DNA from 2 places in the Wukongibacter baidiensis genome. Region 1 is predicted to be linked to the other one. Evidence: riboswitches for the same ligand, from Rfam matches in the RefSeq annotation. Region 1 holds a riboswitch; the other holds the start of a gene.
The links. Region 1 has a riboswitch for cobalamin ahead of cobT (nicotinate-nucleotide--dimethylbenzimidazole phosphoribosyltransferase). Riboswitches for the same ligand answer to the same signal wherever they lie in the genome.
Positions count from the first base shown of each region.

Region 2: another riboswitch for cobalamin. It lies ahead of R9X47_RS22270 (DUF4430 domain-containing protein); the one in region 1 lies ahead of cobT (nicotinate-nucleotide--dimethylbenzimidazole phosphoribosyltransferase).

Region 1 is NZ_CP138202.1:4,367,168-4,371,435, reverse strand. It holds gene R9X47_RS19690 (nucleobase:cation symporter-2 family protein) at 1-10, opposite strand, end outside; gene cobT (nicotinate-nucleotide--dimethylbenzimidazole phosphoribosyltransferase) at 479-1,528, opposite strand; cobalamin riboswitch at 1,633-1,844, opposite strand; gene R9X47_RS19680 (3-oxoacid CoA-transferase subunit B) at 1,921-2,580, opposite strand; gene R9X47_RS19675 (CoA transferase subunit A) at 2,583-3,236, opposite strand; gene R9X47_RS19670 (DUF3870 domain-containing protein) at 3,464-3,796, opposite strand; gene gdhA (NADP-specific glutamate dehydrogenase) at 4,248-4,268, opposite strand, start outside.
Region 2 is NZ_CP138202.1:4,921,122-4,925,389, reverse strand. It holds gene R9X47_RS22275 (S-layer homology domain-containing protein) at 1-1,298, opposite strand, end outside; gene R9X47_RS22270 (DUF4430 domain-containing protein) at 1,309-2,244, opposite strand; cobalamin riboswitch at 2,445-2,655, opposite strand; gene R9X47_RS22265 (ECF transporter S component) at 2,748-3,374, opposite strand; gene R9X47_RS22260 (ABC transporter ATP-binding protein) at 3,403-4,268, opposite strand, start outside.

The DNA of each region.
Region 1 (4,268 bases):
TATCTTCCATTTTCTTTCCCCCTATTGTTTGAGATTATTTTGTAAAGAAAATCCAATCAAAGGCAAAACTCATTAACTCTGATTATCAAGTTTAAACTATTTCATCCACCACCTTTTTTTAGTTTTAATATTTTTATAAAAATCAAACTATTCATTGTTTTCTATATTTTTATTTTTTTCCCTTTATGGTTATTTCATAAATAACCTTACAGCCAAATGGACATTGTTAATACAATGACAATGTTTTCTTATTTTTTTCTGTCTATAACCTCATTTTTATCTATATAAATTGTTTTATTGTCTTGCATATATGTAAATATTATACAAAGATTTTTTTAAGGAAATTGTCCCTCCCTCTAATCATTGTATGTTTTTTATAATTTGTTAAATATATACAATTTATCAAAAAAAGAGTTACTATAAATGTAACACTTTTTATAGCAACTCGATAAAATTGAACTATAACCACTGATTATTATCAATTTCTTATTATTCCTGCCTCTTCAAAGGTAATCATTTCCCTATTCATATAGACAGCAGACTCAATTATGTTAAATGTCAGAACAGCCCCAGTACCTTCTCCTAATCTCATACCCATATTTAACATTGGCTCTAGCCCTAGAAGTTCTGAAGCTTTAGCTGCACCCTTTTCCATAGAGACATGGGAAGCAAACAAGTAGTTTTTTACCTTTGGCTCTATGGTGCAAGCAATCAATGCAGCTGCTGTGGCTATAAAGCCATCCACCACCACAGGCACTCTATTACCAGCTCCCGCAAGCATAACCCCGGCCATAGCACCGATTTCAAATCCACCTACCTTGGATAAAACATCTATTCCATCCTTCATATCCGGTTTATTAGTTTCAATAGCCTTTTTGATTACATTTGCCTTATGAACTAGTCTTTCTACCGGCAATCCCGCTCCCCTTCCAGCAATCTCATGGGGATCATACCCTCCTAAAACCGATACTATAGCAGCACTCGGAGTAGTATTTCCTATCCCCATTTCTCCAGTAGTAAGAAGATTCCTACCTTTTTTTATCTCATCATCGGCTATTTCAATACCGACTTCCAAGGCTTTTATCGCATCCTCCCTTGTCATGGCAGGTCCCTTGGCCATATTATCAGTTCCATATTTTATTTTCCTATTAATAACCCTCGGTTCATTTAGATCTGATGCCACACCGACATCAACAGTAATTACATCTGCTTTAGCTTGCTTAGCCAAGGCGCATACTCCCGTTATGCCTTTAGGAAAGTTACAAGCTTGAACTGCTGTAAGTATTTGAGGATCAGGCGCCACCCCCTCTTCATACACGCCATGATCGCCTGCCATAACTATTACGGCTTTATTATCCACCTTTGGGAATAACTCTCCAGTAATCCCCGATAACCTCACAACTATTTCTTCTAATTTCCCAAGACTTCCCTTAGGTTTTATTAGATTATCAACTCTAGTTCTAGATCTTTCCATAGTTTCATCATCAAGTGGACCAATTTTCTCCAAAGTTTGTCTCAATAGTTCCATTTTATAATCCTCCCTTATCTCCACACTCATCCTTTATTAGCAAAAAATAAAAAGTCCATAGTTTGCTTACATAGTAAACAAACCATGAACTTTACCGTCATTCATGTATCATCAAATTATAGGCAGGTCTCCTGGCTTTGGATCGATACCCTTAAACGCCTTCCCGTCTTAAGTATAAAACAGTGGCATCATGTCTAAAGGCTCCCCATTACAGTGGTGGGTCCGCTGAAGATTTTAACTTCATTCCCTATTCTCCTTAATTCTTTCATTATTTCAAATAAAATAGAAGTAAGGCACCTAAATTTCTTTACATTTTCCATATTCACTTATATCTTAATTACTTTAATTTTATATGAAACCAGAAACTTCTGCAACAGTCTTCTTAGAATTTTCTACAAATTCATTTTCTTTAAATCCTGGGGGATTATTAACTCTGCTTCAGTCACAGCCTGAATCTCTTCAACTGTAAACTCAGAATTTATTTCTTTTAATACTAAGCCTTTATCAGTTACCTCCATCACTCCCATTTCAGTAACTATTAAATTAACCTGTCCCTTTGCAGTCAGAGGAAGGGTACATTTCTCTAATATTTTGGCATTTCCCTTTGCCGTATGGGTCATTGCAACTATAACATTTTTTGCTCCTACAACTAGATCCATAGCGCCACCCATACCTGGCACCATTTTCCCTGGAATCATCCAGTTGGCTAAGTTTCCTTCTCCATCTACCTGTAATGCCCCAAGCACCGTCGCATCAACATGACCACCTCTGATTATACCAAAGGAAGCTGCGCTATCGAAAAAGGCTGCTCCTGCTACCGTAGTGACAGGCATACCTCCAGCATTTACAAGGTTTTCAATTTCATTCCCTTCTGCCGGAGCCGGGCCCATGCCTAGAAATCCATTTTCAGATTGAAGTATTACCTCTACACCATCGGGAATATAGTTAGCTACCATTGTTGGTAAACCAATCCCTAAGTTAACAACATCTCCGTCATTAAGCTCCTTTGCTACTCTCTTAGCTATAATCTCTTTCATTTTAGCCTTATCCATATCTACTTACTCCCTTCTATGATAACGTCAACAAATATTCCCGGTGTCATAACATCGTTTGCGTTTATTTCTCCAACTTCGACGATTTCATCTGCTTCAACTATTACAAGGTCTGCTGCCGTTGCCATTAATGGGTTAAAGTTTCTTGCCGCTAAATCATAATAGATATTACCCTTCTTATCCACCTTAGCACCCTGTATAAGTGCAATATCAGCTCTAAGTGGCAGTTCTAATATATATTCTTTACCTTCTATTTCTAGTTTTTTCTTACCTTCTTCTACTATAGTTCCAATGCCTGTAGGTGTTAGGAAGCCTCCTAATCCTGCTCCGCCACTTCTTATTTGCTCCGCTAAGGTTCCTTGAGGAGTTAATATAACTTCTAATTCTCCTTCATTCATCTGTCTACCAGTTTCTGCATTTGTTCCTATGTGCGAAGCTATTACTTTCTTCGCCATTTTGTTAGATATAAGCCTTCCTATCCCAAAGTCTGGTCTAGCAGTGTCAGTACAAATAATAGTTAAGTCTTTAATTCCCTTTTCAATCATCTTGTCAACTATACTATGAGGAGTCCCTACTCCCATGAACCCGGCTATCATAACTGTCATACCATCCTTAATAAAAGAAATAGCCTCGTTTACATCTTGTATTTTATTCATATCCAATATCACCTCTTCTTTTTATATAAAACCCACTTATTAACCCAGATTATTCATGAAAAATTCAAAACTCTGCTACGTCCTTTTGATTCTAAGACCTCCATCAAATTCTCGACGTACCGTCTGGGTATGCCTTCGAACTTGATGAAAGTCTTAGAATTCAAAATTACTTGCACACTTTCAAACTTTTCATGAATAATCCGGGTTATAAATCTACATTTCAATTTCTATATACTTTTTTTCCATTCTAAATATCTGTTATAAGTATCTTTCAAGATCACACAAATAGCCTTCTGTGCATAACCATGATACTTCAATTTTACCTTCTCAATTAATGGCGTTATCCCTTCACTATGAACATCATGACCTATGATTATTTCCTTTAAGAATATTTTTGCCTCTTCCGTAAGTAAAGTGCAGCTGGTATCCACTATTACTCCCTTCTCAACGTCAATAAATAGGCCAAAACCCACTACTCCGTGAAGATTTGCTGCCGGAGTATTAGCTGGTAATTTAGCATATGAGATAAAATAAACTACATTTTCATCATATTTCTCCATTTTACCATCACCTCCTTTAAACATCTAAAAATCATATCTCTGAATAGTTTCCTTAGGCCTAAATCATTAGAAAAACAAAAAAATCCAATACTAATATGAATTGTTTTAAAATCATTCATATCGTACTGGATTTTATTCACTAAGTAATGCTGTAGGTCAACACTACGGCAAATAAAGCAGTCTCAATCAACTTATTATTTGATTTTCTTAATCTCAATATTGTTTTATAAAAATCTCCATATATTAGTTAAATTATAACCTAGCCATAATACCTTTTCAAGATTTTTTTCTATTTTCAGTCAATAGAAAGATATGCCACTTAAGATATCTAAAGTCAGCTTTGTTTATCTATAGTTCTACACGTCAAAAAGCTTGCGTAGGTTAAGCTTTATAAAAGGAGAAGAGGGCCCCAATTATAGGACCCTCCAGATGTATTGTCTTAAATTAAATTTTAGTAATCTCCTTGAGCATG
Region 2 (4,268 bases), 550 kb from region 1:
GATATAGATACTGCACATTGAGCTCTTGTTGCATTACTATTTGGGTCAAAATTATCATAGAGCATATTATATTTCTCAGCTATCTCTACATAACCCTCATACCATTTTTCACCTTGTATCTCTTTAGCCTCATTTTCTAAACCCTTAGCCCTTACAAGCATAGTAGCAACCTGTGCTCCTGTTATCTTATCCTCCGGAGCAAACTTTCCATTATCAATTCCTTTTATATATTCATTCTTTACTGCTAAGGCAACAATTTTATTTGCCCAATGACCTTCTAAATCATTGAACTCATTTGTAGTTATTGATATTTCATCCTGCATGCCTAGTCCGTAGATTAAAAACTTAGCAAATTCTGATCTTTTAACCTCATTATTCGGTTTAAAGCTTCCATCTGGATAACCTGATACTACATTCTTGTTAACAAGAGTTACTATTTCATCATATCCATAATCACTTTCACTTAAATCCTTAAATTTTACAGATTTATTCGCATTATGTAATTTATCAAATATAGATACCTTATTCATATAGTCAACTCTAGCTAAAAGACTATGCCAAGTTGCTATATAGCTTCCTTTAGTCATTGATTTTATATGCTTAAAGGATCCGTCATCGAGCTTATATGTCATCAGCTTATCATATAATTCTTTGTCTACTTTTTCCCCTACGCTTATCCTTGACATGATGTTCCATGCAAGGCTTTCACAGTTTTCCCTTTTACTTATATTTTTATCTATAAACCTAAGAGCATTCTTCACTTCCTCTGATTCCTTGTTAAGACCTAATGCTTTATAGGCCACGATTCCCATAGCAGTCATATCTAAATCAGAATCTGAATCCCCAGTATATACTGGAAATCCCCCGTCTTCATTCTGATTTTCCTTTAACCACTGGAGTGCCTTTTCCTTATCAAATTCTTCTACACCTGCTGAATAAAGTGATATAATCCCCCATACATGAGCATTTATCAAGTCTTCACCCGTAGCATCTATAAAATCGGCAAACTTCCCATTGCTTAGTTGGCTATTCTTGATTATCTCGATTTCCTTAGGTATATCTTTACCTTGAGCTAAGGCTCCCATGATATAAGCCTCATAGTCTGTAGTAACCTTTGAATCAATTCTCTCTAATGATATTCCTTTGACATCTTCACCCTTTGAATACAAGGCTAAAATTCCCCACTCGTCTAAATCCTGGTTTTTCAAATACTCTGCTGTATCTTTTAGTTCTAGTCCAAATGATATACTTGAAAATAATAGAACAAAGATAAGAACAAAACTAATAAACCTTTTCATATAATCCCTCCTATTTTTTTGTTGGAATGCTTATTACATCATCATCCGCTACAATCACAGAAAATTTTCCCTTAATCTTTTCCGGTTCTTCATAAAGTAGTCTAGTTGCCCTTTTTATAGAGGCTTCATCATTACCAGTAATTAGCCAAAGGGTTCCATTTAATCCATACTCCTTAGTTATAGAAGTTATTACCGCTCCCTTTTCATATACATTGGAAATCTCGCCTTTTGCATCTAAGGCTGTTATATTTTCACCGAGCTTAAAAAACAGACCAGCTTTTTTCCCATTTTCATAGACGTCTTTTATGTAGTCAAACTGCGATATTTCATTCCACGTTCCAATTACAATTGAATTTATTTCTCCATTTTCTAGTTCTTCTTCCTTTAACCCCTTTGTCTCGATACTTTCAAGACCTTCTGCCTTCAAAAATTCAAATAACCCATTACCTTCTTTTTCATAATCCTGACTTATAAGAATTTCTGTTTTTAGGTTTCCTTCTCCATGTCCATTTATAAAATTCAAAGGATAGGCTCCAATTATGCTAGAAAGATAAATGCTTTTGCTCCAGTCATGATAATCCCATATTACAAGATCATTTGGCCCCAGGTAGTATTCATTTGCTCCAACCTCAGCTACTATCCCATTTACATAATAGAACCAATCAACTTTCTTCTTATCTTTAACTCCAGTAAAACCTGATTTCAAACCATCAATTCCGTTTATAAATCCTCCTCCATAGGCAGTTTCTATATCAAAATTACCTTCCATAACTTCCATTACACTAGACTCTTCTAAAACACTTATCTCTTTACTCGTTAGTTCTTCATCCCCAAAATTCTTTGAGATAATTACATTTACCTTAGCATTTTCTAAAACAGTTTCTTCACTGCAACCCACTAATGTGAATATGCAAATAATCAGTAATGGAAATAATAGTTTTTTCATATTATTTCACCTCCAAAATTTAATGAAGTAAGAACTCAAGAACGTAGAACCCCTTCGCTTTAGTCGCATTTCCCTTCGAGAAATAACCTCAATAGAAAAACCTTCTCCTATTAGGAAAAGGTTAAAAATATACATAAATTCAGATATAAAAGAAAACTATACCGCAATTACATATATATTTAATCCCTCTAGTCGGAGGTTAATTAAATCATGCTATGATAGGTCTTCTGGCTCCCAGATCATCTTTAAGTCAAGCCTTCCCATCCTCTCACAGAACCTTATTAACTCAAACATCTTCTCGCTAACAAAATTCTTGGACAGTGGCATAATTTGACTCTCATCCCTGGTTACAGCTACGACTACAGCAAGGGCATTTCACCCTTTTCCCAAACCATAACACTATTTTAAATTTTTATTGTAATAAACTTGATTACGTAGTTCTTATATATTCATTATAAAATATCCCACTTTTATTTCAAGTGTTTTCTACAATTAAACTCGAATTATTCAATTATTTTCTCAGGTGGTATTTCACTGTAACTTATCCTATCCTTGAATCTTACAAGTATATTTATAAAGTCCTTACCTAAAAAGTATGTAAATACAAAATTTCCAATGGCATGCATTAAATCAAAATAGAAGGATCTAATATATATAGCTATAAAACTTTTGAAACTTAATGGATATACAAAAAACAGCCAATGCCATAGATTCATGATGTATCCAAATAGAAATCCCCATACAAAAGCAAATATACTTAATTTTAATCTATGAGGCTTTTTCATTATCTTCTTTAGCATTCCACCACTAAACCCAGCAAGCCCCCAGGCCACCATTTGCCATGGACTCCACGGACCATGACCTAAAAAGCTGTTTGAAACAAGAGTTGCTATAGCCCCTACCATAAATCCAAATCCCGGTCCAAACACATATCCAGAAATTATTACTAAAAAGGTAGTCGGCTGTACATTAGCTAGCGCAGCAAAGGGGACCCTAGACACACCTGCTAGTCCTGCTAAGGTTGCAATAAGGGATATTTCCTTTACAGAAGTCTTCTTTTTCTCATAGGATATAAAAACAAAGCAAAAAGAAGCTAAAATTATTATGGATGAAACTATGCCATAGTTCATATTTAGTATCACCTTCTTTAAATCCAGATTAACTTGCAGCCTGTTCTTTCTTAAACAAGTTCAAGGCATCATCTAAAGTTAGAATTCCATCAACATTTCCAGAAAAAAGTTTATTGATCTGAGTTGAATAGTATATACCTGTTGTTAAAACATCATACTTACAACCTATCTGGGCTATACTCCCATCAAAAATAAGGCCAACTTTATCTGCATACTTTCCTAAGAATTCTACATCATGGGTTACTATTATAATAGTTTTCCCTCTCCCTTTGAGCTGAAGAGCTATCTCTCCCAATCTATCCTTTAAGTCCTTGTCCAATCCTCTAGTTGGTTCATCTAAAAGCAATATATCCGGTTCCATTACTAGTATAGAAGCAAGGGCAACTCTTTGCCTTTCACCACCGCTTAAATCCCTTGGATTTCTATCTATATACTTATAGATATTTAAATCCTTCAAAACCCTTTCTATTCTACCATCATCTTTAATGTTTTTATTATCTAATGTATATTTAAGTTCTTCATAGACTGTATCATTGAATAAATAATCGTTGGGATTTTGAGAAAGAAATCCGACTTCGCCTCCTACAATCAACTTCCCTTTTGTAGGCTTTAATATCCCAGATATATTTTTCAGCAAGGTGGACTTACCTCCACCATTCTCACCCATTATCCCTAATATCTCTCCCTTATCAATTTTCAAATCTAAATTTTTAAGGGCCTCTTTTCCATTTTCATATGTATAACTTACTTTTTTGATATTTATTATTTCTTTTTCATTTAAAATATCTCTTTTATTTTTTTCTAATTCTTGATTACTTCCGTAATAACCTAATTCCTTGAGCTTTTTTCTCCCATCTTTTACCGTAAGTGGTATAGTGTCGTGTTCTAGTTTTA